DNA from 2 places in the Schinkia azotoformans genome. Region 2 is predicted to be linked to the other one. Evidence: riboswitches for the same ligand, from Rfam matches in the RefSeq annotation. Region 2 holds a riboswitch; the other holds the start of a gene.
What was found. A riboswitch is a leader RNA that binds a small molecule or an ion and turns the genes downstream of it on or off. The one in region 2 is predicted to bind S-adenosylmethionine.

Region 1 (16,560 bases), on a different contig from region 2:
GCAATATTTTTTTCAATATGTTGCAATAGCTGTTCGAGAAATTCACGATCTACAAAATACAACGCAATACACCTCTTAAAAATTATTTGTTTTTATAGGTTTACCATTTTACTACACCTAATTTATCGTAATGTATATTTTATTGTAGCATTATTTCAACTAATTTTCGACAAGAGATGGTTGTTGTTGTAAAATAAAGCACAGTAAGCTAAGAATCAAAATGGAGGGGATTATCATTACAGATTTTTTCTATCTATATGATGATACTGAAGAAACTAAAACACGATTTATAAGTTTTATGGGATCTAAACAACGATTTGATTTGGCTGTCATTCAAACAGACCGTTTTTACGGAAAAAATATAGTTCTTGATATTCAAAGCCATCGTTTTGCGATTATCGGGAAGGATGATTTAGACGAACCGGGGTATCTTGAACATATTTACAATTTAGATGAAGAGGATGCAGCTGAGCTTCATCATTTTCTAAAGCAAATCACTTCAGTATAACTAGTACAGTAAATTGGATTAAGTTTCACCACATGAAACCATCTTTTATAGACCATTCTATCTATAGGAGGTGGTTTCTTTGGGTTTTTGGAAGAAAAAAGGTACAGAACGTGAGCAATATACGGATTTTTCTAATGTTGAAACGATGAGGAATTTTTTGACTGCAGAAGAATTTCCAGATGGGGCCTATGGTTGTCCAATTAGGCAGGATGAGCCGGTAGAACTGAAAAGTACTCCTTGGGAAGAAGGACAGCGTAGATATAGTGCTTTCAACTATGAATTCAAATCGATGCATCAAGATTCTCCAAGGCAATATCCCGGTGCCCATCCACCGCATGATGATCCAGATACAGATCACGAGCTGCCATATACAACACCGTAAATGTATTATCAAGTTGGAGTGGTATTCCACAAGCCGAATATCGCTTCCAATTGTGATCGGACAATACAAAAGTAATTGCAAGAAAGCAAGCCTCTAAGCTAACCCGAATGAACATCTGGGTATTTCAGGAAGTAAGACTACATTCGGGTTTTAACGCTTAGAGACTTGTGGTTTGTATAAAATCATTAATTTATCACGTTGTCCGATCAAGATCGGTCGCAATATCCGACTTATGAAATACAGAATATTTAGGTGTAATTATTACTTTTTTAATTTTTTTATAACAAAATACGCACAGCCAAAATTGCAATACTCATACAGATACTCGGACAGTGTACTAATTTTCGTATCTGGTGCTGCCTTTTGATTGGAATCATCAAAAAATCCTTTTAAACGCAATTGATTATAACCCCAATCACCAACAATATAATCATATTTATTTAAAATATCACTGTAACGTTCTTTGATCGCATCTTCATTAAATCCATTTCGGTAATCCTCTACGAGCTCATATTGTACCCCGTTGATTAACATCCTCTCACCTCTTATCCCTTATTTCACCATATCTCAGGCATAGTTTTCTTTATTTTCAGCATTTTTAGCAGCTGCTTCTACCTGCTCATCGGCATGATAAGATGACCTTACAAGCGGCCCGGCTTCGCAATGCTTGAAGCCTTTTTCAAAAGCAGTCTTTTTCAACTCGGTAAATTCATTCGGATGATAATATTTTTCCACCGACAGATGCTTTTTCGTCGGCTGCAAGTATTGACCAATCGTCAAAATATCAACATCATGTGCCCGTAAATCCGTCATGGCTTCGATGATTTCTTCCGTTGTTTCCCCTAATCCGATCATAATGCTCGATTTCGTTGGAACACTCGGTTGAAATTGTTTGGCATTATAAAGGAATTTCAAAGACTGGTCATATTTCGCTTTCGAACGAACTCGATCAGAAAGTCTTCGAACTGTTTCAATATTATGGTTTAAAATATCCGGCTTGGCGTCCATTAAAAGCTTTAAGCTTTCGATATTTCCCCCTAAATCTGACGGCAAAACTTCGATTGAAGTTAATGGCGAACTTTTTCGTATTTCCCTTATAGTTTCAGCAAAAATGAATGCACCGCCGTCATTTAAATCATCCCGGGCAACGGCTGTGATGACAACATGCTTTAAATTCATCACTTTCACTGATTCAGCAACCCGTTTTGGTTCTTCCAAGTCCGTTTCTGTTGGAAGACCTGTTTTAACCGCACAGAATCGACATGCTCTTGTGCACACATCACCAAGGATCATAAAGGTCGCTGTTCTTCTTTCGCCCCAGCATTCGTGGATATTCGGGCATTTTGCCTCTTCACAAACTGTATGTAATTCTTTATTCCGCATTAATTTTTTTAATTCTGTATAGTTTTCATTTGTATTTAACTTAATTTTTAGCCATTCAGGTTTTCTATTAGGAACATGATTGTCTTTCACTTACATCACTCCAAACGATAGATTGTATAGTGTTCAATTTACCATAATGCACTCACCTTTTCTACTTTTCGAATATTTGACTCCATTTTCCACCTATTAATTTTTGGTTTTTTTGCAAACTATAAATAGTAATTCATTTGCGAAAGGGGAATTTGACGTTGTGAAGCGGACTGTCATTTTTATACTCTTACTTTTATTTTGCCTGAGTATAGATCCAGACCTTACAAAAGCAAATACACAAAAGAAACCCGAAGATATTTATAACGAAAGATTAGCCTTATATAAAAAAGTAGAAGCCATCACGCAAATCCCTTGGTACTACTTAGGTGCCATCGACCAATATGAACGGAGCACCCGGCGTGCTCGAAAGGATATCCCTAAGGAACAAGGGTTTATTGGAATATATTTTTCTCCACGACAATGGGCTGGCCCTCTAAACCCAGAATTAAATGATACGAACGCAAAGACAATTCAGTTTTTCGGAGGCATTGGCTTGGATGGAAATGGAGATGGATTAGCAGACCAAAATGATGACGAGGATGTTTTATTTACATTTGCCAATTATATAGCTGACTTTGGTTTTGATAAAAAGAATATAAAAATTGCGCTTTGGGAGTATTACAAACGAGACAAAGCTGTCGGTATTATCATAAACAATGCTCTTTTATTTGAAAAATACGGTTTAGACATTGTGGATAAACATGCTTTTCCGGTACCATTAAGATGGAATTATTCCTACCGAAGCACATGGGGCGACAGAAGAGGATGGGGCGGCATTCGCATCCATGAAGGCACTGACATTTTTGCCGGGTACGGGACCCCTGTCCGGTCTACAAGTTATGGTGTCATTGAGCTAAAAGGCTGGAATAAATACGGCGGCTGGAGAGTCGGTATTCGTGATCTAAATAATAATTATCACTACTATGCCCATTTATCCGGTTTTGAGGGTAAATTAAAGCCTGGCCAATTAGTTGAAGCCGGCGAAGTGATTGGCTACGTTGGAAGTTCCGGCTATGGCCCTCCAGGTACATCTGGAAAGTTCCCGCCACATTTGCATTACGGAATCTATAAAGATAACGGCATGACAGAATGGTCCTTTGATCCGTATCCTTCGTTGCGTAACTGGGAGAGACAGGAAAGACAGCAAAGGAAGAAGAAATAAATTAATATTAGAATAAAATAGGGGCTGCCGCAATTCTTTTGCGGTCAGCCGTCCCCCAAAATTAATATAATATTAAGGCAGCGGTGCTTCTATCGAGGGTTCTCCTCCTTCACCACTATTGTAGAAGTACGGTACTTCTCCGTTGATATTTCGTATATCTATTGGAATATTTGTTGAAACGGTTATCATATTTGATTTAAATGGAATTATCACTTGAATTTTTACGATTACATTAACGAATAGTTTTATTAAGACATTATTAATTCCATATTCAGTCATTTCATTTTTTACATCTGTATTTACTTCACCAACCATTGAAAACCGAACTGGGATCTTTGGACCTAAGTTTGCCAATAACACATTTCCAGTTGCTTGACCCAATGGAATTTCTGCAATTATCCCTTTTTGATCCATTGTTATATGTTCCCCCGTTAAACGAGACGGAGGAATTTCTCCTCTTTCAATTGCATGCAAATAATCTTGCACTACTTGTGTTGATTCCCATAAAAAATTTCTTATTTGCGCCGTATCCCATCCGATAGTTGAGACTCTGCCGTCCTCTGATTTCTCGATAATGACTAAATCCTCAATTTGCTTATCACTCTCTGCAATTTTTTCTCTTAATGCTTCGTTAATGGCTAACGTTGCAAATTGCTCTGCCTTGCTTTCAGCAATACTCATTAACGTCGGTTCAATGCCTTTATTTATAATCCATAACCCTTGAAAAGTAAAAAGGGTAAAGATAACAAACGTTATAATAAATACAGTTTTAGTAGGTAAGGGTCCTCTCCTAGGAAAACGCCGCCTGAATTTAGCCAAAAAAATCCCCCCTTAACAACAATCTATGTTTGTTTAGGCGGGACTATTTCATTTTTTCCTAATAAGGTTGTATCTGTTTCAACAATAACAACGGAGAGTTCTTTCAGTAAGTCTAATTCGTATGGTGTTTGCACACGGGCTCCATGATCTTCAATAATTCTAATCACCGGTCTTTCGCTTGTGCCGGTGTTTTGTCTAATAACAATCCCTTTTCGGCCATCATTTAGGTGAACTGATAACCCTGTTGGATAGGCGGCAATGGATCTCCGAAAGGCTTCAATCATAGTTAAATCAAATTTCGTCCCTGCACCTGCATATAAAATTTCCAGACCCTCATGTGGAAGCAATGCTTGACGATAAACTCGATTGGATGTTACAGCGTCATATACATCCGTAATCGCTAGAATACGGCTATAATAATGAATATCTTCCCCGACTAATGACCTTGGGTATCCACTTCCATCCATCCGCTCATGATGCTGGTATGCACAGTGAGCAGCAACTAACGGCAAATTAGGAATATTCCTCAAAATATTAAAGCCATCTTCAGCATGCTTCTGTATAACGTAAAATTCCTCATTTGTTAATTTCCCGGGTTTCGTCAAAATATCATATGGAACGAGCATCTTTCCCACATCATGAAGCATGGCTCCCATTCCAAGCTCTTCTAGCTTCCGCTCTGGCAGCTTCAGTTCTACACCGAGTGCAAGGCTATAAATCGTAACATTCAATGAATGTGTGAATATGTAATGATCATAAGCTGATACTTCAGATAATAACGAAATGACATCTGTATGATTTTTTATTTGATTCAAAATATCTTGAACTACAAACGAAAACTTTTTACCAAGCTGTTCGAAAAGAAATACATTTGAAAGCGATTTTCCACTTTTTACAACTTCAAATGTCTGTTCAATTGTCTGAAATGCTTCTTTCTTAGTTTTTTCTGAGATTGGTGATTTTAGCTCGATATCATTTGTAAAAGGGTCGCTTATGTAAACATACGTTATTCCTAACTCAATGAGACGATCAATTATTCGAGGAGTTAGCGGTACTCCCTCACCTACCAAAACCTGCCCTTTTCCATTATAGATAGGTTTGGCGAGTGTCATATTCCTTTGTAATGACTTTGTTGATAATAATCTCATAAAACTACCATACCCCTATCTAACTAAAAAATAATCAATACTACTTCTCACTGATTATTATCATACCAAAATTTAGTCGGAAGAAATAGAATTTTATCGAATTTTGCTGAAAACAAAAAGTGTCTGGATACAGACTCAGACACTTCAGTCAAGCATTTCAGATCATTTTAAGCAAAGCATCCTTGCCTTGCATTCCCACTGTAATACCGCGATTTTCAGCTTCGATCGTAACAGATTCGAGAGGTGCTTCTAGCAGTTGTTCAATCGTCCGAACCCCTACTGCTCTCCCTGCAATAATTCCTCTCTCCTTCAGCTTTTCATTTAATAAAGCTACATCTAAAGCACCGCACATAATATATCCTTTATCACTTGTCACCGCCATAAAATTTGTTTTCGGCAGCGCAATTGTAATAGCTGTAAATTGGTGATCATTTATGAAAATAGGCTCCGTTTTAATCATCCAAATACCACATCCTTTCCATAATCAATTTATGATCATTTGAAGAATTGGTATGGGTGTCTGTCCTTTTTTTCAAGGATTATAAAATTAAACGGATGCCAATCAAAATTAAAGTAACACGTAAAACTTTAACCAATGTTTCAGCTTTTAAATGTTGATTAATAATCGCTCCTAATTTTGCTCCAATCCATGCGCCCGGAATTAAGGCAATCGCGATCAGCCAGTCTATATTCCCAAGCGTAAAATGGGTATATGAACTGACTGTTGAAGAAAGAAAAATAAGAAACATTGATGTTGCAATTGCAATATGCGCAGGAAATCTGAATATTAACAGCATGGCCGGAACCATTAATGAGCCACCACCAATTCCAAATATTCCTCCTAGAAAACCAACGACGAAAGATATAAAAATTCCAAAAAAGATATTAAAGCTATATGTATCTGTATTCCCTTTTACATCCACATTCGTTCTACTAATCCTAAAGCGGCTCGTAGAAGCGGAAACAGGCTTCAATTTCCCCCGAATCATTAAAGTAAACGAAATAAATATCATAAAAAGTCCAAAATAAAGACTAAACTCTTCCGCATTTAAATATTTGTTCGTCATCGCCCCAATTATTGACCCTGGAGCACTCCCAATAAAAAAGAGTAAGCCACTGATATAATCGACTGTTTTATGCTTCATAAACATTAACGTCGACGATAAACCGGTAAAAATAATAACTAACGAAGAGGTTCCAACCGTAATTTGCGGCGTTACATTGCTAATCCAGTCTGTATAGGTGCCAAGAAACAATAGCGATGGCACAATAATGATGCCTCCACCTAAACCAATTAAACTCCCAACAACCCCTGAAAACAAACCAAGAAAAAACAAAATAATCCATTCCATCATACTTCACCACCTATTACCTTATGAATATAACAAGACTCGAGGCTATTTGATTAGCCTCGAGTCTTACATTAATTGGTTAAACATATTTAGTTTAGCCGATAGACCCTTCCATTTCAAACTTGATCAAACGATTCATTTCAACCGCATATTCCATTGGAAGTTCACGTGTAAATGGTTCGATAAAGCCCATTACGATCATTTCTGTAGCTTCTTGTTCTGAAATACCTCTGCTCATTAGGTAGAAGAGCTGTTCTTCTGATACTTTTGAAACTTTCGCTTCGTGTTCAAGCGAAATATTTTCTGTATGAACTTCATTGTATGGAATTGTATCTGATTTTGATTTATTATCCATAATCAATGTGTCACATTCAACGTTTGAACGAGAGCCATCAGCCTTTTTGCCAAAGTGTACGACACCACGATAGGTTACGTTTCCGCCATGCTTAGAGATGGACTTAGAAACAATAGTGGATGAAGTATTCGGTGCTAGGTGAATCATCTTCGCACCAGCATCCTGATGCTGTCCTTTACCAGCAATCGCAATTGAAAGTGTAAGACCACGTGCGCCTTCACCTTTCAAAATACAGGCTGGATATTTCATTGTCAGCTTAGAACCGATGTTGCCATCAACCCATTCCATTGTACCGTAGGCATCAACTGTTGTACGCTTTGTAACAAGGTTGAAAACGTTATTTGCCCAGTTTTGAATTGTTGTATAACGGCAGTATGCATTTTTACCAACGATAATTTCTACAACCGCACTATGAAGGGAGTTTGTTGTATAAACTGGTGCTGTACAGCCTTCAACGTAATGAACCGATGCATCATCATCAACGATAATGAGTGTACGTTCAAATTGTCCCATATTCTCAGAGTTAATACGGAAATACGCTTGCAGCGGTGTATCTACCTTTACACCTTTCGGTACATAGATAAAGGAACCACCAGACCATACAGCTGAATTAAGGGCTGCAAATTTATTATCTGCAGGCGGGACAACTGTTCCGAAATATTTTCTAAAGATATCTTCATTTTCTTTTAATGCAGAATCAGTATCTTTAAAAACAATACCTAGTTTTTCAAGGTCTTCCTTCATATTATGATAAACAACCTCAGATTCATATTGAGCAGAAACCCCTGCTAAATATTTTTGCTCTGCTTCAGGAATACCTAGTTTATCAAACGTATTCTTAATTTCTTCAGGAACCTCATCCCAAGATTTCTCGGACTTCTCTGAAGGCTTAACATAATACGTAATTTCATCGAAGTTTAACTCGCTTAAATCCCCGCCCCATTGTGGCATCGGCATTTTGTAAAATAATTCTAGAGATTTTAAGCGAAAATCTAACATCCATTGTGGTTCTTTTTTCATTTTTGAAATTTCTGTTACGATTTCTTCTGTTAATCCACGCTTCGATCTGAAAATAGAAACGTCTTTATCTTTAAAGCCATATTTATAATCGCCGATCTCCGGCATTTTCTTTGCCATCTTAATATCCCCTCCTAAATTGGGTGTAAGAGAAAAGCTGATTCTTAATGTTCATGATCTTCGTGTTCATGAAGACCTTTCTCCATTGCCTTCCAGCATAATGTCGCACATTTGATACGAGCCGGAAACTTGGCAACTCCCGCCAACGCTTCGATATCACCAAGATCCAAACCAGTATCATCATAATCTTCACCAAGCATCATTTTTGAAAAAACATCAGCCATCCGCAGGGCCTTTTCAATCTTTTGCCCTTTAATAGCCTGACTCATCATGGATGCAGATGACATACTAATGGAACAGCCTTCTCCATCAAATTTAACATCCGTTACGATTCCATCTTCAACCTTCAATTGCAATTGAATTCGGTCACCGCAAGTCGGGTTATTCATATTAATCTTAATATCACTTTCATCCTGCATTACTCCACGATTACGCGGATTCTTGTAATGATCCATAATCACTTTGCGATACAGTGAATCCAAATCAATATTTTTATTAATAGAGGACATTTCCAAAATACTCCTTTGTCTTTATTAATGCCTTAACAAAGACGTCAATTTCTTCTTCAGTATTATATAGATAAAAGCTAGCCCGAGCAGTTGCCGATACTTTTAACCATTTCATCAATGGCTGTGCACAATGATGTCCCGCACGAACGGCGATTCCCTCTGCATCTAATACTGTTGCCACATCATGTGGATGGACATCATCAATATTAAATGTAACAAGACCAGCTCTTTCTTTCGGTCCATAAATCGTTACACCTTCCACTCCACCCACTTTTTCCATCGCATATTGTGCTAGCTTATGCTCATACTCAGCAATATTATCCATTCCGATCTCTTCTAAAAAGTCAATCGCTGCACCTAAACCAATCGCACCTGCGATGATGGGTGTACCACCTTCGAACTTCCACGGGAGCTCTTTCCACGTTGAATCATACAAATCAACAAAATCAATCATTTCTCCACCGAACTCAATCGGCTCCATCTTTTCCAGTAAAGCTTTCTTTCCGTATAATACACCGATTCCTGTTGGTCCGCACATTTTATGACCAGATAAAGCATAAAAATCACAATCTAAATCTTGAACGTCAATTTTCATATGTGGCGTGCTTTGGGCACCATCGACAACCATAACGGCCCCATTTTTATGAGCAATGGCCGCAATTTCCTTCACTGGATTGATTGTCCCGAGCACATTAGAAACGTACATGACTGAAACAATTTTTGTATTTGGCGTCACTGTTTTTTCAACATCTGCTAAGGCAATCGTACCATCCTCTTGAAGTGGAATATACTTTAACGTTGCACCCGAAGTCTTAGCAACCTGCTGCCAAGGAATAATATTACTATGATGCTCCATTGGCGTGATAACGATCTCGTCGCCTTCTTTCAGGTTTGCACGAGCATAACTTGCAGCCACAGTATTGATTCCTGTCGTTGTACCACGAACAAACACAATTTCTTGAACTGCTTTTGCATTAATAAATTTTCTAACCTTTTCGCGTGCGCCTTCATATCCGTCTGTTGCTAAAGTTCCTAGTGTATGTACACCGCGATGAACGTTAGAGTTATATTCACGATAATACCGGTCTACCGCCTCTATAACTTGTACCGGCTTTTGCGATGTAGCAGCGCTGTCCAAGTATACTAACGGATGATTATTAACTTGCTGGTGAAGAATCGGGAATTGTTTACGGATTTCTTGAATATTCATTATCGAACTTTCCTTTCAATCACTTCAACTAGCTGATTTTTTACATTTTCAATCGCTAATTCATTAACGACCGGTCTTAAGAATCCATGTATGATTAGGCGTTCTGCTTCCACTTTTTGAATACCACGGCTCATTAAATAGTAAAGTTGAACTGGGTCAACTCGTCCCACTGATGCTGCGTGTCCTGCCATTACATCATCTTCATCAATTAATAAAATTGGATTTGCGTCGCCACGAGCTTTTTCACTTAGCATCAGAATACGCGATGTTTGCTCAGCATTCGATTTTGTTGCACCATGCTCAATTTTACCAATTCCATTGAAAATGGAAGTAGCCTCGTCCTTTACTACACCATGATTTAAAATATTGCCTACTGAGTTTTTACCGAAATGAACAATTTTCGTTGTAATGTTCTGTTTTTGCTCGCCACGGCTAACAGTCACAGTTTTGGAATCTGCATAGGAACCATCGCCTTTTAGATTCGTAATGTTTTCAGAAACTGTATTGCCATCATTCATTTGTCCTAATGCCCATTCAATACGTCCATCACGACCTACAACACCACGACGGTTCACATAGGCTGTCATTCCTGTTGCCAAGTGATCAACAGCACCATAATGAACGTTTGCATTTGTACCAGCAATAACCTCAGCAATAATATTAGCAACATTTTCTGTTTCATTAAATGATAAATAGTTTTCGATATAGGTAACAGCACTATTATCCTCTGCCACTACGATGACATGATTGAAAAGTGCCACGTCTTCATCTTGCAAATAAACAACTTGCAACGGTTCTTTCACTTCAACGTTTTTCGGAACATAAATAAAAGTACCGCCCGTCATTAAAGCAGCATGTAAAGCCGTCAATTTATGTTCATCCACTTTTACTGCTTTTGTCATAAAATATTTCTGTAGTAGTTCACCATGGGTAGAAGCTGCTGTAGCAATATCCGTGAAAATAACACCTTGATTTTTAAGTTCTTCTGATATAACAGTATATGCTAACGAGCCATTACGTTGAATAAGCAAATTTTGTTTTTGTGCTTGATCACTATTAATTAATGCTTTAATTTCTTCTGGTAATTGCTCTAAAGATTGTATTTTTTCATTTTTTAAACCATGCTTGAAGTTTGTGAAATTCCAATTATCAATTTTTGTTTTATCAGCTTTTGGCAGTGGTAATTGGTCTACTTTCTGCAAAGCTTCAAGACGTATATTTGTTAACCATTCAGGTTCTCCAAGATTTTTTGAAAATTGACTTACATACTCAGCATCGTATGGAAGTTTAGTTTCGACTGTCATCAAAATTCCTCCTCACTGCTATTACGCTTCTGTCTCCACTGTTTCGTCTTCGATTCCTAGTTCCTTTTTGATCCAATCGTATCCTTCTGCTTCCAAACGCTCAGCCAGTTCAGCACCGCCAGTTTTAACAACACGGCCTTGCATCATAACATGAACAACATCAGGTGTAATATAGTTTAATAAGCGCTGATAGTGAGTGATCATTAGACAGCCAAAGTTTTCTCCGCGCATTTCGTTAATTCCTTTTGAAACAACCTTTAACGCATCAATATCTAGACCAGAGTCAATTTCGTCTAAAATAGCAATTTTTGGCTCTAACATCATTAATTGCAAAATTTCATTTCGCTTTTTCTCTCCACCAGAGAAACCTTCATTTAAGTAGCGTTGAGCCATATTAATATCCATATCTAAAAACTGCATTGTTTTGTCCATAGACTTAATAAATTTCATTAATGAAATTTCATTTCCTTCACCACGACGAGCATTTATTGCAGATCTTAAAAAGTCGGAATTTGTAACACCCGTGATTTCACTTGGATATTGCATACCCAAAAACAAGCCCGCACGAGCACGCTCATCTACTGCCATCTCTAGCACATTCTGTCCATCTAATGTTATACTACCTTTAGTTACCGTATATTTGGGATGTCCCATGATTGCCGAGGCAAGGGTTGATTTACCTGTTCCGTTTGGACCCATGATCGCATGGATCTCTCCACCCTTCACTTCAAGGTTCACACCTTTTAAAATTTCTTTTCCCTCAATCTCAACATGTAGATCTTTAATTGATAAAGTAGATGACATTTTAATACCTCCATATTATACTAGTCCCTTTATTTACAACGTTTTTATAAAAGGAGCTTTCATTCTCAATCTATTCTCATTCTAATTCTATACCAAAAGATAATACTTATCAACCATGAGTTATTTTGTTAATGATACTTTTTATACTAAAATGTTTAAAAAGTATATTTCCACTATTTCTTCTAGTTTTTGTAATATTCGATAAAACATGCATTCAGCACAAATAGACATGAGGATAGTTTCAACATCCTCATGCCTATTTTTACTTTTTTATTTTGCAGGAATAACTGCACCTTGGTATTTTTCATTAATAAAATCAGCAATTTCTTGTGATTGTAAAACTTCTACTAAAGTTTTGATTTCTTCACGACTTTCATCACCGCTACGAACAGCAATCACGTTAACGTATGGGTTATTTTCTGGTGATTCAACAGCGATTGGGTCTTTAGCAGGGTCTAAGCCAGCATCTAATGCATAGTTAGCATTGATTAACGCTGCATCCCCTTCACCATTGTTATACACTTGTGGCAATAAACCAGGTTCTACATCAGCAACAAACTTTAATTTTTTTGGATTTTCAATAATATCATCTAAAGTTGCTGTTGTTTTTTCAATACCTTCTTTTAACTTAATTAAGCCTTTTTCTTCAAGCATCGATAAAATACGGCCATGGTCAGGGATCGAGTTACTCATAATAATTTTTGCGCCTTCTGGAAGCTCTTCAAGTGACTTATAATTTTTAGAATAAATACCGATTGGTTCGATATGAATACCACCAGCATTGACGAAGTCATAACCAAATTCTTTCTTTTGCGCTTCTAAGTATGGAATATGTTGAAAATAGTTTGCATCAATTTCTTTATCATTTAACGCTTTATTAGGTAAGATATAGTCTTGGAAAGGAACGATTTTTAATTCGATTCCTTTTTCAGCTAAAATAGACTCTGCCTCTTCTAAAATTTCAGCATGTGGAACGTTTGATGCACCCACAACTAATTTAGTTAATTCAGTTTTTTCTGTTTGTTCAGCAGTTCCTTCTTGGTTTCCCCCAGTTGCTTCTTCCTTTTTAGCATTGCCTCCACCACAAGCTGCAAGAGCAAAAACTACAAAAAGTGTTGTAACTAAAAGTAATAGTTTCTTCATCTAATTTGCCTCCTATTATTTTATCTTTTATCTATTTTAGAAGTGACTACGTCACCAATAAACTGAATGATAAATACAATTACTAAAATTAATATCGTTGAAAAAATAGTTACATCATTATGATTGCGTTGGAATCCTTCCAAATAGGCTAGGTTTCCAAGTCCGCCTGCACCTACAACACCAGCCATCGCTGTATATCCGACAAGGGCAATGGCAGTTACTGTAATCCCTGATATAAGAGCCGGCATGGACTCCGGTAATAATACTTTAAAAATGATTGTGCTTGTTTTTGCTCCCATTGCCCGCGCTGCTTCTAAGACCCCTTTATCTATTTCACGTAAGGCGATTTCCACCATCCTTGCATAGAATGGGGCTGCACCAATGATAAGGGCTGGCAAGGCAGCGTTCGCACCAAGCATTGTGCCAATTAAAAACTTTGTAAAAGGAATCAGTAATATAATAAGGATAATAAACGGTATCGATCTAAATATATTGACTAATGCAGCTACGATCGAGTTAATCGTTTTATTCTCCCAAATATTACCCTTCGCAGTTAAAAATAACAGCAAACCGAGGACTATTCCAATAATAAATGTAGCAAATACTGAAATACCTGTCATATATAATGTTTCGACAGTCGCTTCCCACATTTTAGGCCATTTTACATTCGGAAGTAATGTCTCAAGCATGGTCAATCACCTCCACATCAACTTTATGACTTCTTATAAAGGTGATCGCTTCCTTGATTTCATCCGGACTTCCATCAAGATGGATAAATAATGTCCCATATGCACCACTCTGCGTTTGCGAAATTTTCCCTTGAAGAATATTTATATTAATTGTAAATTTACGGATTAATTGATTGATCAGCGGCTGCTCAGCATCATCCCCAACAAATGTTAACTGGATAACTTGACCATCTGGATATTTCTTTAATACATGTTCAATTGTTTCTTTTGTTTCCTCAGGCTCTGTCACTTGATTAACAAAACGTTTTGTAATCGGCTGTTGCGGCTTACGGAATACTTCCAAGACAGACCCTTGCTCAACAATTTTACCGTTTTCCATGACTGACACATTGTGACAAATTTTGCGAATCACATGCATTTCATGAGTAATTAGAACAATGGTTAGCCCTAGTTTTTTATTAATATCCACAAGTAAGTCTAAGATTTGATCTGTTGTTTGTGGGTCTAACGCAGAAGTTGCTTCATCACAAAGTAAAACCTTTGGGCGATTGGCTAAAGCTCTTGCGATCCCGACTCTTTGTTTTTGACCTCCACTTAGCTGCGATGGATAGGCATCTTCCCTGCCTTCTAAACCAACCAACTTAATCAGTTCATCTACTCTCTTCATTCGTTCAGCTTTATCTACACCTGCTATTTCAAGAGGAAATGCAATATTTTCTCTTACAGTTCTTGACCATAATAAATTGAAATGCTGAAAAATCATTCCAATTTCCTGACGAGCTTTTCGTAAATTAGCCCCTCTTATTTTTGTCAAATCCTGCCCAGCCACTTCGACTGAACCGGCTGTTGCTTGTTCTAGTCTATTTAATAACCGAATTAACGTACTTTTTCCGGCACCGCTATATCCGATAATTCCATAGATTTCACCTTGGTTGATTTGTAAATCAACATGATCAACAGCTCTTACTTCACCATTTTTTGTTTTAAAAATCTTTTCGACATTTTTAAGAGTTATCATGCTAAACGTTCACCTTCTTCCAAATGCTATTATACACCTTTCAACACTCATAATACTAAAATATAACTTAAAGAGAGCTATAATAAAAGAGCCTTTCTGCAGACGGGCAGAAAGGCTTGGTAGATTCCTTTCTCTCATCTGTGTGAATTGGCACCATGTCACTTGACGGTTGCCGGGTTTCATCGGGCACATCCCTCCACCTCTCTTGATAAGAGTTTTAAAGATTTATTATATTAAAATATTAGCATGTTTGAAAGTTTAGCATGGATAACCACTTTATGTCAATGTTAACTGTTTCCATCTATTAATCATATTTTACTATTTTGCAGCGTTAGTTAGGCTTGAAGTAACTCCTGTTGCTTTTTCAATTGCTTGCTCTAAATCTTCTAAAATATCGTCAATATTTTCAATACCAATTGATAGACGGATTAAGTCTTCAGAAACACCTGATTTTTTCAAGTCTTCTTCATTTAATTGTGAATGGGTAGTGCTTGCAGGATGAATAATTAAGCTCTTAGCATCGCCGACATTTGCTACGTGCGACCAAAGCTCTACGTTATTAATTAGGGTTCTTCCTGCCTCGCGTCCACCTTTAATTCCAAATACAACTACTGAACCAGCACCCTTTGGTAAGTATTTTGAAACATAAGCATGTGAAGGGTGATTTTCCAGTTCCGGATATAATACCCACTCAACAGCAGGATGGTTTTGTAAGTATCCCACTACTTTTCTAGTGTTTGCGATATGTTCTTTCATACGGACATGTAATGTCTCTAAACCTAAGCTTAGTTGGAATGCATTGAATGGACTTAATGCCGGACCAATGTCACGCAATAATTGAACCCTAGCTTTAATAATATAAGCAGCTGCACCAATAGCTTCAGCGTAAACTAGACCATGATAGCTTGGGTCCGGCTCGGTAAAGCCTGGGAACTTCGGTGAATTCCAATTAAATTTTCCTCCATCAATAATGACTCCGCCGAGTGTCGTACCATTTCCACCGATCCATTTTGTTGCTGAATGAACAACGATATCAGCTCCAAATTCGATTGGTCTTAAAAGGTATGGTGTTGCAAAAGTATTATCAACGATTAAAGGAATACCTGCCGCGTGGGCAATATTTGCCACTGCTTCGATGTCTAATACATATAAGCTAGGGTTTCCAATTGTTTCAGCGAAAATGGCTTTTGTTTTATCTGTAATCGCTGCTTTGAAGTTTTCTGGATCAGTTGGGTCAACTAGTTTCACAGTAATTCCGTATTTCGGTAATGTTTGAGCAAACAGATTGTAAGTTCCACCATAAAGATTGGATGCTGCAACAATCTCATCGCCAGCACCAGCAATATTTAGAATTGCTAATGTAATAGCTGAAGAACCACTTGCTACAGAAAGTGCTCCAACTCCGCCTTCTAATAGAGCAATTCTTTCCTCAAAAACAGTGCAAGTAGGGTTATGAATTCTTGTATATATGTAGCCAGGCTCAGATAAATTAAATAAATTAGCAGCATGATCTGCATCTTTAAATAAATATGCATTAGAAGGGTAGA
Region 2 (16,560 bases):
TAGATACATGTAATGTCGGAACACCGGCGATCACTTCATGATTTATTGTAAACATACCTTGGCTCCCTCAAAGAATAAAGTTAATCAACTATTATATCCTACCATTTTTTCCTAATCCCTAAAAGTTTAAAGTCCTTTTGGAAAAGTGTTTTTCTAGACAAAAATTTCAAATAAAACTAAACTTAATATACTGATAAGAAAAGCGAAAGCGCCTTGCTCATCGCCGTACAAACTGGAAGGACTTCGGTCTCGAGATAAAGGAAACTTGAATTGCGTTACAATTCTTAGTTGACTTATCGTAGGGAGGAGGCCTGAAGTTTGCTAGGCGCTGGCTGCTTGCGCTAGACAATGATGCTACTTTCTTAACCTTGACTAGAAAGGACTTGACACGGATGAAACCACATTTAATTGCAATTGATTTAGACGGAACACTTCTTAGAGATAATAAAACAATATCAGAACGAACATTGAATACAATCAATCATGTGCGTAAACTTGGCCATCATGTAATGATCGCTACTGGAAGACCTTTTCGTGCAAGTCATGTATATTACAAGCAAATGGGGTTAGATACGCCTATCGTAAATTATAATGGTGCTTATGTTCATCATCCACATGATGCTGCCTGGGGTACTTTCCATTCACCGCTTGAACTTAATGTAGCCCAACAAATTATTGATACCTGTGGAAAATACAATATTAGAAATATTATGGCACAGGTTAAAGATGAAGTTTTTTTACAAAATTATGATGAAGCAATTATGGAATTTCTTACATTCGGTACCCCTCCAAAAATTGAAATTGGTCATGTTCGCGAAAAATTAAAAACTGAAACAACTTCCATCCTTATTCATTCAAAGGAAGAAGAACTTGACACTATCCGCCATCATCTCGCAAAAGAAGTTGGCAATTATATCGAACACCGGACTTCTGGTTCACCATGGAATATTATTGAAATTATTAAGGCGGGTATTAATAAAGCGGTTGGTGTAAAGAAGGTTGCGGCCACGTATGAGATTCCTGAAGAACGGATTATTGCCTTTGGTGATGAGGATAACGATCTTGAAATGCTCACGTTTGCGAAATATGGGGTTGCTATGGGGAATGCAATTGATGAAGTTAAATCAGCTGCATATGATGTCACCAATTCAAACGAGGAAGATGGTTTGGCTCAATTTTTGGAAAAATTCTTTAAAATTTCCTAAGCATAGATCCCGTCATCTTGATTCAAAATAAAGATGAGTCATCTTGAAATTTGAACTCAAGAATAGGGGGAACAACTATGAGTAAAAAAAGTAAAACAAAACGTTTTTACCAACAAAGTGCTGATGCGATGCAACGATACCATGAAAAAATCCCTTATTATTCTACCTTAGCGGAAGCTGAAGAAAAACAGCGAAAACATGAAGAACAGGTTAATTCTTCACTTGGGGGCATTTAAGGATGGGAAATAAACTTTTTCAGATGGCTAAAGAAGCCGTTTATTGGGCGGAGACAACCTCTAATTTAGATGATATTGAAAAAGCCAAAAATCAAATTTCATCTGCTTTTGCAAACTCAACTGCTGCAGAACAAATGCAGCTTCAAGAACTCCAACAAAGATTGGATGGAGTGCAAAATAGCTCCAACGGCTCCTAATTAGAAAAAAGTACAAGCGCCTAGATGGAGCTTGTACTTTTTTGTTTAATAACATTTAGAACTTTGTTTTTGCATGTTTTATTTGATTAATTCCAGTTGCCAATTTTTGATCGACAAGTTCAGCGTCATCTATATGCTTCATAATGGCATCATTTACTTCTGAAAAAAGATCTGTAGTAACACTAATTTCTTTCATAACGTCGCCACTATATTCTTTTTGTTCTTTAATCGTTTGAATGACGTCATTGACCTCACCTTGGACGGAGCCGATTACTTTTTGGATATCGTCGATTTTTTCTGTTGTTATCGTACTTAAATCGATTCCTTCTCTTACAAAGATAATACTTTTTTCATTTGCTTTTAAGGCTGCATCGATCTCTTGTTGGATTTTCTTTGTTAGTTCACTAATATTTTTTGTACTGTTTGCTGTGTTTTCAGCAAGTTTTCGAACTTCACTGGCAACCACAGCAAAACCTTTTCCGTGCTCACCAGCACGTGCGGCTTCAATAGAAGCATTTAGAGCCAACAGATTAGTTTGCTCTGCAATATCAGTAATTACTTTCACGATATCCTCAATTTCTTTTGAGCGGACCCCTAATTGCGTCATGCTTGATGAAGTTTCGATCGACTGTTCTCCAAGTTGTTTAATTAGCGATTCTACCTTACTAACGGAATCGCGACCTTCGATTGATTTGTTTACCATTTCCGTCGTTGATTCAATTAGAACTTGTCCTTTTTCTGTCATCGTTGAAGAAATTTGATTAGATTGTGCGCTAATTGAATTAACTTTATCAAATCGTTCTTTTATTTTAGAAACAAAATCAGCCAATACATAATGTTGGTTATTTACGATTTCATGCTGATCAACAGTACCTATTAATTCTTGATATAAGCTATCTAATAAAACCTGAATATCATTTGTTGAATATTGATTGTTCTCTATATCGTTTAATCTTTCTTTCAGTTCGGCATTTTCTGCCCTTAAACGTTCTATCTCCCTTTTTTGACCAAACATCCCAAAATCCTCCTTTATCCCTAGGGATAAACTCATATCATATAATTACTTATTACTATACATGAACTTTAAAAATTATTTAACAAAAAAACTCTCATAAATGAGAGTTTTTTGTGAATTTTATTGTTTAGAAGCCGAATTCTTCCAACTTGACGAAAGTTTCATTGATTACAGAACCATCTTTCGCGCTCTTTTCATATAATTCTAATGTCAAAGTTCCGTTTATTGGAAGTTGATCTTCTGGAATTGAAATTTTCAATTCAAAAGGAGACCAAGCAGGTGCACCTTCATCAGCAGTTACTTTTGTTTCCTCAATTAAATACTCATGGCCTTCTTCGACAGAATAAAAGAATACCGCTTCAAATACCCTAGCTTCACCGTTAACAACATATTCGCCATTTTCCCCTGACACTGAGATATTTCGAAAAGCAGTCGACTCACTTTGTTCATCATTCACTTTCGGTGGATTTTGTGAATCTTCGATTGGAGTATCTGTTTCCCGTGTTTCTGGTTGATTAGCTGGTGTTTCAATTTTCTCAGTCCCATTACCATTTTCAGTTTTCTGGTCCCCGGTCCCACAAGCAGTCATGATCATTAGCACACCAAATACAATACAAAATCCTAATTTTTTTACATTCACCCTTCTCTCTCCTCTCTAGAGTCTTTATACATTAGTCGTTCAAATGCCGTAAGAGTTTCATGTTACCACAAATATGCAGGCTTTAATCTTTACGAAAGAACCCAAAAATTCCTGCTGTTTCAACAATATTAGTAAATGCTTTAGGATCTACAGTTCTAATTATTCTTTCTAAATCAAATAACTCATACCTCGTAATCACAATAACCAACATTTCTTTCTGTTCCTTTGAATAGGATCCTCTAGCAGGAATTGATGTTATTCCTCTTACCAACCTTTCATGAATCGCTTTTGTAAGTTCTTCCCCTTTATTTGTGATAATCATGGCAGTCACTTTTTCATGCCTTGTATGTATCGTATCAATGATACGTGTCGTTACATAAAGCGTAACTAATGTATATAACGCTTTTTCCCAACCATATAATAACCCGGCCATTATAATTATAACGGCATTCAAAGCAAAAATATAGGTGCCTACAGGCTTATCCTTCATTCTTGATAGGTACATAGCAATAATATCAACCCCACCCGTAGAAGCACCCCATCTTAACGTAAAACCAACACCAACAGCTAAGATTACTCCACCAAACACCGCATTTAAAAGGATATCCTCAGATAAAGGATAAACGGGAATGATTTCTAGGAAAAAAGTCGTTGCCGCTACACTAATAAAACTGTAGAGGGTAAAGGATTTCCCAACTTTCATCCACCCTAAAATCGTTACTGGAACGTTTAAGAGGAATAAGAGAATTCCCGTAGAAATAGTTATAGGTGTATACTGTGTCAATATACTAGATAAGAGCTGGGCAATACCGGCAAAGCCACTAGAATATACATTTGCGGGAATTAAAAATAAATTTAAACCAGCTGCCGTTAACATTGCACCTGCTAATACAACAAGTAATTTTTTCATTTCCAGCCAAAGCACAGTGTTACCTCCGTCCCTAAATTTTTTAAATACTTTCACGTATTACCAATGTTTCCATATGTCTTACGATTCATTACAAAAATTGAAATTATGGCGTGTAAAACGTACAATAAGAAGAGAAAGGAAAATATTTCTGAGAGGAAAGATTCCAATGAGTGTAAAAATTCTCGCTGACAGTGCTTGTGATTTACCCTTAGAGCTATTCGAATCACTAAATATAGATTTACTGCCACTAGTAGTTCAGATAGATGATCAACAATTCTATGATTTAGAAACCATTCAACCAAAAGAATTATATGACGAGATGCGCAATGGAAAGGCGCCAAAAACGGCACAGGTTCCACCTGCAAGGTTTGAGGAAGCGTTCCTAAAATATGCCGAAAAGAATGAAACCTGTATCTATATCGCATTTTCTTCTGAGCTTTCCGGTACATATCAAACCTCTACGCTTGTAAAAGATGATGTATTAGAAAAATATCCAAATTTTGATTTAACGATTATTGACACAAAAGCCGCCTCACTCGGCTATGGTTTAATCGTAAAAAAAGCGGCCGAATTAGCACAGGAAGGAAAATCAAAAGATGAAATCCTGTCTGAAATTGAATTTTACTGTACCCATATGGAGCATTTATTTACAGTAGATTCATTGGAATATTTATATCGCGGTGGACGGGTGAGTAAAACCTCTGCCTTTGTTGGAGGCTTACTTAATATAAAGCCAATTTTAAATGTTGAGAATGGAAAACTGGCTCCTTTGGAAAAAATAAAAGGCCGAAAAAAGGTCCTCAAACGCATCGTTGAGATTATGAAAGAACGCGGTGACGGATTAAATAATCAACTTGTAGCCATCAGTCATGGTGATGACCTTGAAACAGCCGAAGCAATGCGTGACTTAATTAAAGAAGAATTTGGTACAGAGGAGTTTCTTATTCATACAGTTGGTTGCTCGATTGGAGCCCATTCCGGCCCAGGAACAATCGCAATTTTCTTTTTGAATAAGCTTAACTAAGGCATAAACCTTCCTATTTTAGCAAAAAATAAGGCTTGAACGAAAATGGAAGGAGCGAATATTCATGCAGCCGTGGAATTCAATTGAAAAAGATAATGATAAAAAACCAGTAGACAGAAACGCACAGCGCCAAAAGAAAAACGAAATGATTGAGAAAAATCGTCAAGCTGGCAAAAACCAGTTTTCAAAGGAAACGAATCATTTGTAGACAAAATGAAATCAGTGGGTTTTATACACCCACTGATTATTTTTTACTGTTCTTTTTTAAAATACGTCCAGCCGTTTTCTTGGTATACCTTTCCTTCCTTCATCAGCTTTCCAAGTGCACGCTTGAAGGCTCCTTTACTCATACCAAACCTTGCTTCAATATCTTCTGGCTGGCTTTTATCCCAGTAAGGCATCGCCCCGTTCCTAGTTTCCATATAGGCATATATTTTTTCGGCGTCATCGCCCATTGCCTCATGCTTTCTTGGCAACAGCGATACATTAATGGTGCCATCCTCTTTAATATCAATAACACGCCCAGTTACCTTCTCGCCAATCCGCGGCTCTTCATTCCGTTCGCTTTCATGAATAAAGCCAAGATAACCATCCTCTGTAAAAATAAATGACCCTGCATATAAAGTCCGATAAATTCGGCCAGTTACATTTTTATTAAATAATGATTTGTCTGCACTTTTTGCAATATCCCAAAAATCTGCTTCCTTGGCAAGTCTGACAAACAAACGCCCATTGTGACCAATTTCCAATGTACAATAAATTTCATCATCAATCTGTGGCCAAACTTCTTCAAGCGGTGGTAAATCATCTTTGGATAACAGCATTGCTTTATCAATGCCAATATTAACAAATACACCCATTCCACGTTTAACTTCTTCAACCTTGGCCCAACCAAACGTATGTATTGTAATGGAAGGTATCGTCATTGTTGCCGTTAGCCTGCCTTGACGGTCTTGAAATAAAAATACTTCTACTTCCTCATCTTCACGTAATTCATCACGAGTCATCTCATTATGGTGAAGCAAAATATCCTCCTCTTGTTCACCACTTTCTAGAAAATAACCAAACGGTGATTCATGAGATACCTTTAAAGTCGTAATTGTTCCCGGCATCATGTTGCCCATCATTTTCCCTGCTTTCTTTCCTTAAAATAAATTCACTACATTATCCATTATGTTGCATTTTACCAACATTTAATAGAAAATAAAAGCAAATCGGCAAAATTCTGGAGGGATGAAAATGGCATCTGAAAGTTCTTTTGATATAGTATCAAAGGTAGACGCCCAAGAAGTATCAAATGCAGTTACAATGGCACTTAAGGAAATTGGAACACGTTATGATTTTAAAGGAAGTAAAAGTGATATTTCTCTTGAAAAAGAGGAACTCGTCCTCATCTCTGATGATGAATACAAGCTGGAACAATTAAAAGACGTTCTTGTCAGTAAATTAATTAAAAGAAATGTTCCAACGAAAAACCTCGACTACGGAAAAGTCGAGCCAGCATCCGGCGGTACTGTTCGCCAACGGGCTAAGCTTGTACAAGGAATTGACAAGGACAACGCTAAGAAAATTAATTCGATCATTAAAGACTTAAAAATTAAAGTAAAGTCACAAATCCAAGATGATCAAATCCGCGTATCCGGAAAAAGCAGAGATGATCTCCAACAAGTTATTGCTGCCATAAGAGGTGCAGATTTACCGATTGATGTGCAGTTTATTAATTACAGATAATTATAAAAGCTAACCGGAATTTTTTCGGTTAGCTTCTTATTGTGCATCATTGTCTAGCTCCAGTTTATACGTCGCTAAACGGGCGCTTCCGCTTTTCTATTATAGCTTCACACAAATATTAGTTATTTCTGTATAGAACTCCCAACTGTGAACCCCTCCGACACGACCTAGGCCGCTATCTTTCGTGCCACCGAACGGAGTTCTTAGGTCACGTAGGAACCAGCAATTGATGTAAGATAATCCAGACTCAATTGACTGTGCAACACGGTGTGCACGACGAATATCATTAGTCCAGATCGTGTTACTTAAGCCCATACGAGTATCGTTTGCTTTTGCGATTACTTCTTCTTCTGTATCAAATGGAAGAACACATACAACAGGTCCAAAGATTTCTTCACGAACGAGACGGGAGTTGTCGTCTAAACCAGTGATAATCGTTGGTTGGATAAAATATCCCTTATCCAACCCTTGCGGACGTCCACCGCCTGTTACAAAAGTACCGCCTTCTTCTTCTGCAATCTTTAGATAGCTCATTACTTTGTCATAGTGGACCTTTGCTACTAACGCACCTTGATCATTGTCCATATCAAATGGATCACCGACTTTTAATGCTCTTGTTTTTGCTGCAAACTTTTCAACGAATTCATCAAAGATTGGACGTTCCACATAGATTCTTGAACCACTTACACAAACTTCCCCTTGGTTTGTGAAGCTTGATCTAATAGTGCCCTCAACGACTTCATCAATATCTACATCGGCAAAAATAATGTTAGGGTTTTTACCGCCTAATTCGAAAGAAAGCTTTTTCAATGTAGGTGCAGCTTCCGCCATGATTCTAGCACCTGTAGATACTTGACCGATAAAGCCGATACCAGCGATATCAGGATGTTTGTTAATGGCGCTTCCTGCACCAGGCCCGAAGCCATGAACTAAGTTAACAACGCCATTCGGAACACCAGCTTCTTGAAGAATCTCCATTAGTAACGTTGCTGTCATTGGTGTTAATTCAGATGGCTTAATTACGACTGTATTTCCTGCTGCTAAAGCTGGTGCTAGTTTCCAAGTTAACAAGAATAATGGAAGATTCCACGGCTGAATTAATCCAACGACTCCGAGCGGACGGCGATATCCGAAGTTAAGCGCCTTATTCGTTTCATCTTGGAATGCTTCTGTTCCTACTGAAATCATATAGTCAGCAAAGAAATGGAAGTTTTTCGGCGCACGAGGTGCATCCACGTGACGCGAGAATTTAAGATGTTTACCAGTATCCAGTGATTCTAGTTGGGCGATTTCTTCTTGGCGTTCTAAAAGGATATCACCAATTTTACGGATAATATTTGAACGTTCTTGTGTGCTCATTTTTCCCCAAGGACCTTCTTTAAGAGCACGTTTTGCTGCTTGTACCGCTAAATCAATATCTGCTGCACTACCTTCCGCAACAGTGCCATAAACCTCTTCCGTTACAGGGTTAACATTATTAAAAGTTTTTTTATCTACGGATTCTACAAATTTTCCATCAATATAATGTAGACAATCAAATGGTTTTACAATCTTTTCAACAACTTTTTGTGTTTGTACCGCCATTCTATAACTCCTCCTATAACCTTAATTTTTATTTATATTCTTCATAATTTTATGATAATAGTCATTTGTTTCATATACAACTCCATAGTTGCTGTATACGAAACATTTTAGTGATTTTTTTCTATTTATTTTTAATTTAGCCTCAGTAAGAAAACCCGCCGCAAATATTGTGGTGGGTTTTAGAAATCTTTATGACGCGCGTTCGCACAAATGTGTTTGAACAGGCTGCTTTGATCCTATTCTTTGTAGCATTCTTACAAAAATATTATTGGACAAAAGTGAAACGATGATAAGGAATGTACCTAGAAGATCGTACACTGTTATGCAATTCCCTTGAAAAATTGAGACTAAAAGTGTTGTAACAGGAACAAAGTTTATGAATAACAAAGCATTTAAAGGTGATAAAATAGTCACACCAATATTCCATCCAACGAGCGCAATCGCTCCAGGGAATATAATCATAAATAATAAATGCGGGCTTACTGCTAGAATATTTTCCGCTGAAGGGACAGGTAAAACTCCAAACAAAGATGCCCCAACTGTAATAACAATAGCCGTAATTGTTCCAAGTAAACAGCTTAATGTTGAATATCGCAATTTTGATATTATGAAATTATATAAAAATTTAAAGGTGGATCATCATGGAATTTAAAGATTTAGAGATTTTTCAGATGGTGGCGGAAAAAGGAACGATTTCTGAAGTAGCAAAAGAATTAAAGTACGTGCAATCCAATATAACAATGAGGATTCAGAAACTCGAACAGGAACTGAATACCCCATTGTTTAACCGCCATCGTCGTGGGATGAGTTTAACACCAGAGGGGAAAAAATTACTGGCCTATAGTAAAAAAATATTATTGTTAACCGCTGAAATGAAAAAAGCCGTTCAAAGTAAAGAAGAACCATCTGGAAAATTAGACATCGGAACCGTTGAAACTGTCATACATTTACCGAAAATATTGTCTACCTTTATTAAAAAATATAAAAATGTAGATTTATCTTTATTTACTGGCGTGACGGAAACATTAGAAAAAGAGGTATTGCATCATAAATTAGACGGAGCGTTCGTTACAGAATCAGACTTTCATCCCGATCTTGTATCGCATGAAGTGTTTCGAGAGGAGCTTGTACTCATTTCAGATAAGCACTCCTCCTCTTTGGAAGAGTTGAAACAGGAGCCATTCTTATGCTTTAGCGAAGGCTGTGGATACCGCGCACGTCTTGAGGCTTGGGATAGGGACCAGAACATCACACCGCAGAAAGTGTTGGAATTCGGCACATTAGAAACGATCTTGCAAAGTGTTGCCGCTGGATTAGGCGTTACATTTGTTCCAAAGTCAGCAGTCACCCATATGGAACAAAATGGACTCATCCATTGTCATACACTCCCTGAAAAATACAGCAAGATAAAGACTGTTTTTATAAGAAGAGCCGATACTTACTTAACATCAACAATGGAAAAATTTATTGAAACAATCGAAAAGAATAATCAAGTGGGTCTATCCTTATGATAGCCCACTTTTTTACTCTCATTTCGTTGCCTGTTTAATATACTCAACTTCTTGGTCTTGTTCAGGTTTACGAACACTTTTGTTTTTTGGTGCCATTGATACTACCACAATGGCCATGAAGATTAAGGCAACACCAAGCCATGATGTCAATGTTAAATTTTCGCCGACTAAAAATGCGCCTAAGAGTGCTGCTGTTAGCGGTTCAAACAACGATAGAGTAACAGCCGTGGAGGCGGGGATTTTCACTAATCCTTTACTAAACAGTAAATAAGCAATTCCTGTTGCGAATACACCTAGATAAAGGCTTGTTCCAATTCCATTGATTTGGAATAACCATGATAGGTCAAATAAGAATAATAATGGAGCCAACATTATGGCTGCTAATGTAAATACGACAGCAACTACGGTATCCGGCGCCTGTGTTTTGAGCAATTCTTTACTAACTAATGTATATGTAGCAAATGATAATCCAGCTCCAAGTGACAACAGTATTCCGAAGGGTTGCACTTTTACCGCTCCGTTAGTTGTAAATAGAAGCAGGCATCCACTGATGGCAACAACGGTTGCAAGCCACCACGATTTTGTCGGCATTGTCTTTTTAAATATCCATTCCATGATGCCGGCTAAAATAGGAGAACTGCCGATTGCTACTACTGTTCCGATAGCGACCCCTGTTATTTTTACAGCTGAGAAAAAAAATGGTTGATAACATGCCATACATAAAGCAGCTAGGATAACCTCTTTCAATGGCCAATTTTTAAGCTTCAATTTTCCTTGCAATGCTACAAAAAGTAATAACGTAGTACCACCAAAGGCTAATCTCATCGCTCCAAATGAAATCGGATGAGTATCAGGCGGGGCAAATGTTTGCGCTGTACCTGTCGTCCCCCATAAAACAGCAGCCAATAAAACTAAAAATGTTGATAATCTGTCCTTCAAAATTCCGTTCCCTCCCCCCAACCATTATCAAAATCATATCACATTTCAAGCTCTTTAAAATATATATACATGAATACTATCTTTTTACCAATTCTAAAACTTATATGGAGAAATAAAACTGAAAGGATGGATTAAGTTGGCGAAAGACATTGAAAATATTTTGCAGGAAGGTATCCATGGTCCGAAAGAAATTAATCCCGAAGAAAGAAAAAAGTTCCTAGGAACATTAAGGGAAAGAATTTTAGCAGTGTTAACAAAATCTCAAGTCAGAGCATCCGGAACTAATAGTCAAATTCAAGATTTACTTAAACAGAATCCAAAGGTCAAGATGATTTTAAATGGGGATATTGACTACTCATATTTAAGAAAATACATTAAACTTGCGAACGATAATCATATTCCTTTTACTATTTCAAATGACCAGGAGCATCCGACCGATATTGGATTAGTTTTAGCTTATGATTATGCTGTCGATATAGAAAATATATATATTCAATGACATTTTCTTGACATGTATTCAACTTCCAATCTTTGGATGATAAAATTCAAATAGATAAATAAAAGAGTTGACTGTTACTCTGGATAAGTTTATCTTATCTTTATACCCTTGTAGGTATAAAGAATAATTAATATTCCATTGGGAGGAATAAACATGGGGAATAAAATTATTATCGTGGGTGGGGTTGCCGGAGGTGCAACTGCTGCAGCTAGATTAAGACGATTAGATGAAAAATCACATATTATTATGTTTGAAAAAGGCGAATATATTTCATTTGCAAATTGTGGACTTCCATATTATATTGGAGAAGTTATAAAAGACAGGAAAAAACTGTTAGTTCAAACTGTCGACGGCATGTCAAGCAGATTCAACATGGATATTCGCAATTTAAGTGAAGTAACAAAGATCAATCGTGACGCTAAAACGGTTACTGTTCACAATTTAAAAACTGGGGAAATCTATGATGAAAGCTATGATCAGTTAATATTATCACCGGGTGCGAGACCTATTGTCCCTCCGATCCCTGGAATTAAAGAGGCAAATAATTTATTTACACTTCGAAATATTCCAGATACAGATGCAATCAAGGCCTATGTGGATGATAAGAAACCAAAGAAAGCGGTCGTTATCGGCGGTGGTTTTATTGGTGTTGAAATGGCTGAAAATCTTCATGAGCGCGGAATTGAAGTCACATTAGTTGAAATGTCAAACCAAGTAATGGCTCCTTTCGATTTCGAAATGGCATCCATTTTACACACTCATATGGCCCAAAAAGGTGTCAACCTCATTCTCGAAGATGGTGTCCAAGCTTTTCAGAATAATGGTACAAAAGTAATTTTAAATAGTGGAAAAGAAATTGAAACAGAGATGATTTTATTAGCAATCGGAGTAAGACCGGAAAATGAACTAGCAAAAGATGCTGGTCTTGATCTTGGAGAACGCGGCCATATTAAAGTAAATGAATATCTCGAAACAAGCGATCCGGATATTTATGCTCTTGGTGATGCAATTGAAGTTACAGATTATATTAATGGTACCACCACTGCTATTCCACTCGCATGGCCAGCAAACCGCCAAGGTCGGATTGTTGCCAATAATATTTACGGAAAAAAAGAGAAATATAGTGGAACAATGGGTACTTCAGTCGCAAAAGTATTTGATTATACTGCTGCAAGTACCGGTAATAATGAGAAAACATTGAAACGCTTATGTATTAACAATTATCAAGTCATTCATATCCATCCCGGTTCACATGCCGGCTATTATCCAGGAGCAGCGCCAATCGCCTTAAAGGTCATCTTTGACAAAGAGACTGGAAAAATTTACGGCGCTCAAGGCATTGGAAAAGATGGTGTCGAAAAGCGGATTGATGTTATCGCAACCGCAATCAAAGGTGGCTTATCTGTGCTTGATTTGCCCGATTTAGAGTTGGCCTATGCCCCACCCTATTCATCTGCAAAAGACCCGGTGAATATGGCTGGTTATGTAGCTTCAAATATTATCGAAGATGCCGTTGAAACGATACAATGGCATGAAATCGACGATATTGTAGCGAATGGCGGCTATCTTGTAGATGTACGTAATCCAAGTGAATTGAAGCTTGGATTCATCAAAGGAGCTGTAAATATACCACTAGATGAACTTCGTGATCACCTTGATGAACTTCCAAAAGATAAACCAATTTATGTGAATTGCCAAGTTGGTCTTCGTGGTTATCTCGCCGCAAGAATATTGACACTTAATGGATTTAAAGCAGTAAACTTGGATGGTGGTTGGAAAACTTATTCCACAGTTTATGGAACTGGAAAAGATTCAAATTGTAACATCGTTACAGATGACTCTGGTGTAGCACGATTCGATTGCGTTGGTAATCCAATTAAATAGGCAATTATAGTCATTGACAAAGGGTGGCCAGGAAAAAAACTCCTGTTCCACCTTTTTGGTATTTTTACCTTTATTGTAATATTTTCAATAAATTGTAAACAAATTGTGATCAAATTCACATCAAATTTAGAAGAAAAAAAGTTATAATTCAATTACACTATTATTACTATTTTTAAAATGGGGACTGCTCGATGGAAACAACTTCTACAAAGGTGCAATTAGATCAACTAAATTCATTAAATTCTTTAATTGAAAAAAAACGGAAACAAATGATAAATAATGGACTTCAATATGGTTTTACTAATAAAAGGACAATCATGATTAGCCAAGAATTGGACAAGCTTATTAATGAGGTTCTCCACCTTGGAAATTTATTAACCAAAGAATGTAAAGAGTAATATCCACAACCTTAATAAGTTGTGGGTATTTTTTTGACAATTGATACTATTTAACAATTCAAAAAAATCACTTGTAAATTTCGGTGTACTATAGTAAATTAGTGTAAACAAAAATACTACCCTAAGTATAAAACTATATTCTTATCTCGAGAGGTGGAGGGACTGGCCCTATGAAATCTCAGCAACCAGCCTGAAGGTCAGGTGCTAATTCCAGACAGATAAGAAGAAGAATTGCAATGCAAAAAGTCTTCTTCTTAATGGAGGAGACTTTTTCTATTTTGACGTATTTTTAGTTTGACTTAATCAAAACTATTAGGTAGTAGGTGAAAACATGGGATTTTTACAAGATTTGCAAAATCGTATTTTAATAGCTGATGGTGCGATGGGGACACTCCTTTATTCATATGGTGTTGATTTTTGCTTTGAAGAATTAAACCTCTTGCAGCCGGACCGTATTACACAAATCCATGAAACCTATATTAAGGCTGGAGCGGATGTAATACAAACAAATACGTATGGCGCTAACTATATAAAACTTGGTAGGTACGGTCTCGAAGATCAGGTCAAAGATATTAATACAGCTGCCGTACGCCTTGCAAAAAAAGCTGCTAAAGAAAATACGTATGTGCTAGGAACTTTCGGTGGAATACGAGGAATTAAAAAAAGTGCAGCAACGATTGATGAAATTAAACGGTCTTTTCGTGAACAGCTCTACAGCATTCTGATGGAAGGTGTAGACGGATTATTACTTGAAACATTCTACGATTTCGATGAAATAAAGACCGTTCTAGAAATTGCTCGAAAAGAAACCGATTTACCGATCATCTCCCAGGTTTCTATTCATGAGGTTGCCGTCTTACAGGACGGAACACCACTTCGTATTGCCTTAAAAGAACTTGAAGATCTCGGGGCTGATGTTGTCGGTTTAAATTGCCGTCTCGGGCCCCATCATATGACCCAAGCGTTGGAAGAAATACCATTGCCAAAGAAAGCGTTCCTTTCAGCCTATCCAAATGCAAGCTTACCAGATTATGTAGATGGGAGATTAATATATGAATCAGATGCCGAATATTTTGGCGAGTGTGCCGTTAACCTCAGAAATCAAGGTGTTCGCCTCATCGGTGGCTGCTGCGGAACAACGCCCAAACATATTAAAGCTGTTAGCAAAAGACTAAAGGGACTAGCACCTGTTACACATAAGGATGTAAAAATTAAGGAAAATAAAAATATTATTACTGTTACAGCCAAACCTACTCAACCACACCTGCATGAAATTGTTACAAAAGAACGGTCCGTTATCGTTGAGTTGGACACTCCAAAAACATTAAATACTACTGCATTCATAGAAGGAGCTAAAGCTTTAAAAGAGGTCGGCATAGACGCTCTTACAATGGCAGATAATTCATTGGCTTCACCAAGAATAAGCAATATGGCAATGGCAGCGATTGTTAAAAATGAAGTGAAAATACGCCCGCTTGTGCACATTACCTGCCGGGACCGAAATTTAATTGGACTTCAATCCCATTTAATGGGTTTGGATGCTTTAGGGATCGACCAAGTGTTAGCTGTTACCGGTGACCCTACAAAGGTTGGGGACTTTCCGGGTGCCACATCTGTTTATGACTTGTCTTCTTTTGAATTAATTAGTCTTATTAAGCAATTTAATGAGGGGATAACATTTTCAGGAAAACCCCTGCAAAAAAAGACTTCCTTCTCAGTTGCAGCGGCCTTTAATCCAAATGTTCGCCATCTAGATAAGGCTGTTAAAAGGCTGGAGAAAAAAATTGAGCATGGTGCCGATTATTTTATTAGCCAGCCCATTTTTAATGAACAGCAATTTTTACACGTTTACGAAGAAACGAAGCATATCACAAAACCCATTTATATTGGGATTATGCCAATTGTAAGCAGCCAAAATGCCGAATTTCTTCACAATGAGGTGCCGGGAATTAAATTGACCGATGTAATAAGAAGAAGAATGGCTGATTGCGGAACAGACCGCGAAAAGGCTGCCATCGAAGGCATCGCGATTGCCAAATCTTTAATCGATATGGCGTTCGATTTATTTAAAGGAATTTACTTAATCACACCGTTTATGCGCTATGAAATTTCGGTTGAACTTGTGCAATACTTAAAAACTAAAAACTCCAAAAATTTACTAACAAGAAATTAAAAGTTTTCTTAGCTAAGAGAGGAAGATTAGATTGTCACACAATACATTGCAAGAACAGATGAAGAAAAAAATACTGATTATAGATGGTGCAATGGGAACAATGCTACAGCAAGCAAATCTTTCTGCAGCAGATTTCGGTGGTGAACTATATGAGGGCTGTAATGAGTATTTAAACATAACGGCTCCCCATGTTATTGAATGGATTCACCGTTCTTATTTTGAAGCTGGGGCAGATATCGTCGAAACAAATACATTCGGTGCGACAAAGTTGGTTTTAGCTGATTATGAGCTTGGTGCAAAAGCTTACGAGATTAATAAGGTAGCCGCCGAACTTGCTTGTAAAGTAAGGGACGAATTTGGAACACCTGAATGGCCCCGCTTTGTCGCCGGATCAATGGGACCTACAACAAAGTCATTATCGGTAACCGGAGGGGTTACCTTTGATGAGCTTGTTGATAATTACATGGAGCAAACACGTGGTTTAATTGACGGCGGTGTTGATCTTTTACTGCTGGAAACTAGTCAAGATATGCGCAATGTTAAAGCAGCCTTTGTTGGGATAGAACAAGCACGCTGGTCTTCAGGCAAAAATATTCCTTTGATTATTTCCGGAA

Region 1: linked by a shared signal. The riboswitch ahead of P9E47_RS10615 (methionine ABC transporter ATP-binding protein) and the one ahead of P9E47_RS02985 (bifunctional homocysteine S-methyltransferase/methylenetetrahydrofolate reductase) in region 2 are both predicted to bind S-adenosylmethionine.

What each region holds. Positions count from the first base shown of each region.
Region 1 covers NZ_JARSMD010000017.1:151,411-167,970, forward strand. Annotated here, with positions in the region: gene P9E47_RS10530 (DUF86 domain-containing protein) at 1-62, opposite strand, end outside; gene P9E47_RS10535 (DUF3055 domain-containing protein) at 221-508, shown strand; gene P9E47_RS10540 (hypothetical protein) at 654-890, shown strand; gene P9E47_RS10545 (YutD family protein) at 1,152-1,424, opposite strand; gene lipA (lipoyl synthase) at 1,458-2,363, opposite strand; gene P9E47_RS10555 (M23 family metallopeptidase) at 2,524-3,525, shown strand; gene yunB (sporulation protein YunB) at 3,598-4,344, opposite strand; gene P9E47_RS10565 (HD-GYP domain-containing protein) at 4,368-5,492, opposite strand; gene P9E47_RS10570 (YunC family protein) at 5,650-5,952, opposite strand; gene P9E47_RS10575 (sulfite exporter TauE/SafE family protein) at 6,032-6,844, opposite strand; gene sufB (Fe-S cluster assembly protein SufB) at 6,939-8,336, opposite strand; gene sufU (Fe-S cluster assembly sulfur transfer protein SufU) at 8,381-8,845, opposite strand; gene P9E47_RS10590 (cysteine desulfurase) at 8,832-10,055, opposite strand; gene sufD (Fe-S cluster assembly protein SufD) at 10,055-11,359, opposite strand; gene sufC (Fe-S cluster assembly ATPase SufC) at 11,381-12,163, opposite strand; gene P9E47_RS10605 (MetQ/NlpA family ABC transporter substrate-binding protein) at 12,434-13,306, opposite strand; gene P9E47_RS10610 (methionine ABC transporter permease) at 13,327-13,995, opposite strand; gene P9E47_RS10615 (methionine ABC transporter ATP-binding protein) at 13,988-15,013, opposite strand; SAM riboswitch class I at 15,145-15,228, opposite strand; gene P9E47_RS10620 (O-acetylhomoserine aminocarboxypropyltransferase/cysteine synthase family protein) at 15,332-16,560, opposite strand, start outside.
Region 2 covers NZ_JARSMD010000005.1:128,295-144,854, forward strand. Annotated here, with positions in the region: gene P9E47_RS02895 (prolyl oligopeptidase family serine peptidase) at 1-55, opposite strand, end outside; gene P9E47_RS02900 (Cof-type HAD-IIB family hydrolase) at 393-1,205, shown strand; gene P9E47_RS02905 (hypothetical protein) at 1,283-1,441, shown strand; gene P9E47_RS02910 (DUF3813 domain-containing protein) at 1,444-1,638, shown strand; gene P9E47_RS02915 (methyl-accepting chemotaxis protein) at 1,694-2,653, opposite strand; gene P9E47_RS02920 (Gmad2 immunoglobulin-like domain-containing protein) at 2,781-3,293, opposite strand; gene P9E47_RS02925 (YitT family protein) at 3,376-4,218, opposite strand; gene P9E47_RS02930 (DegV family protein) at 4,370-5,227, shown strand; gene P9E47_RS02935 (DUF3941 domain-containing protein) at 5,292-5,435, shown strand; gene P9E47_RS02940 (CvfB family protein) at 5,479-6,354, opposite strand; gene P9E47_RS02945 (YajQ family cyclic di-GMP-binding protein) at 6,467-6,958, shown strand; gene P9E47_RS02950 (aldehyde dehydrogenase) at 7,058-8,542, opposite strand; gene P9E47_RS02955 (EamA family transporter) at 8,732-9,139, opposite strand; gene P9E47_RS02960 (LysR family transcriptional regulator) at 9,184-10,053, shown strand; gene P9E47_RS02965 (EamA family transporter) at 10,072-10,992, opposite strand; gene P9E47_RS02970 (YueI family protein) at 11,129-11,491, shown strand; gene cdr (CoA-disulfide reductase) at 11,645-13,375, shown strand; gene P9E47_RS02980 (aspartyl-phosphate phosphatase Spo0E family protein) at 13,567-13,773, shown strand; SAM riboswitch class I at 13,912-13,998, shown strand; gene P9E47_RS02985 (bifunctional homocysteine S-methyltransferase/methylenetetrahydrofolate reductase) at 14,105-15,946, shown strand; gene metH (methionine synthase) at 16,005-16,560, shown strand, end outside.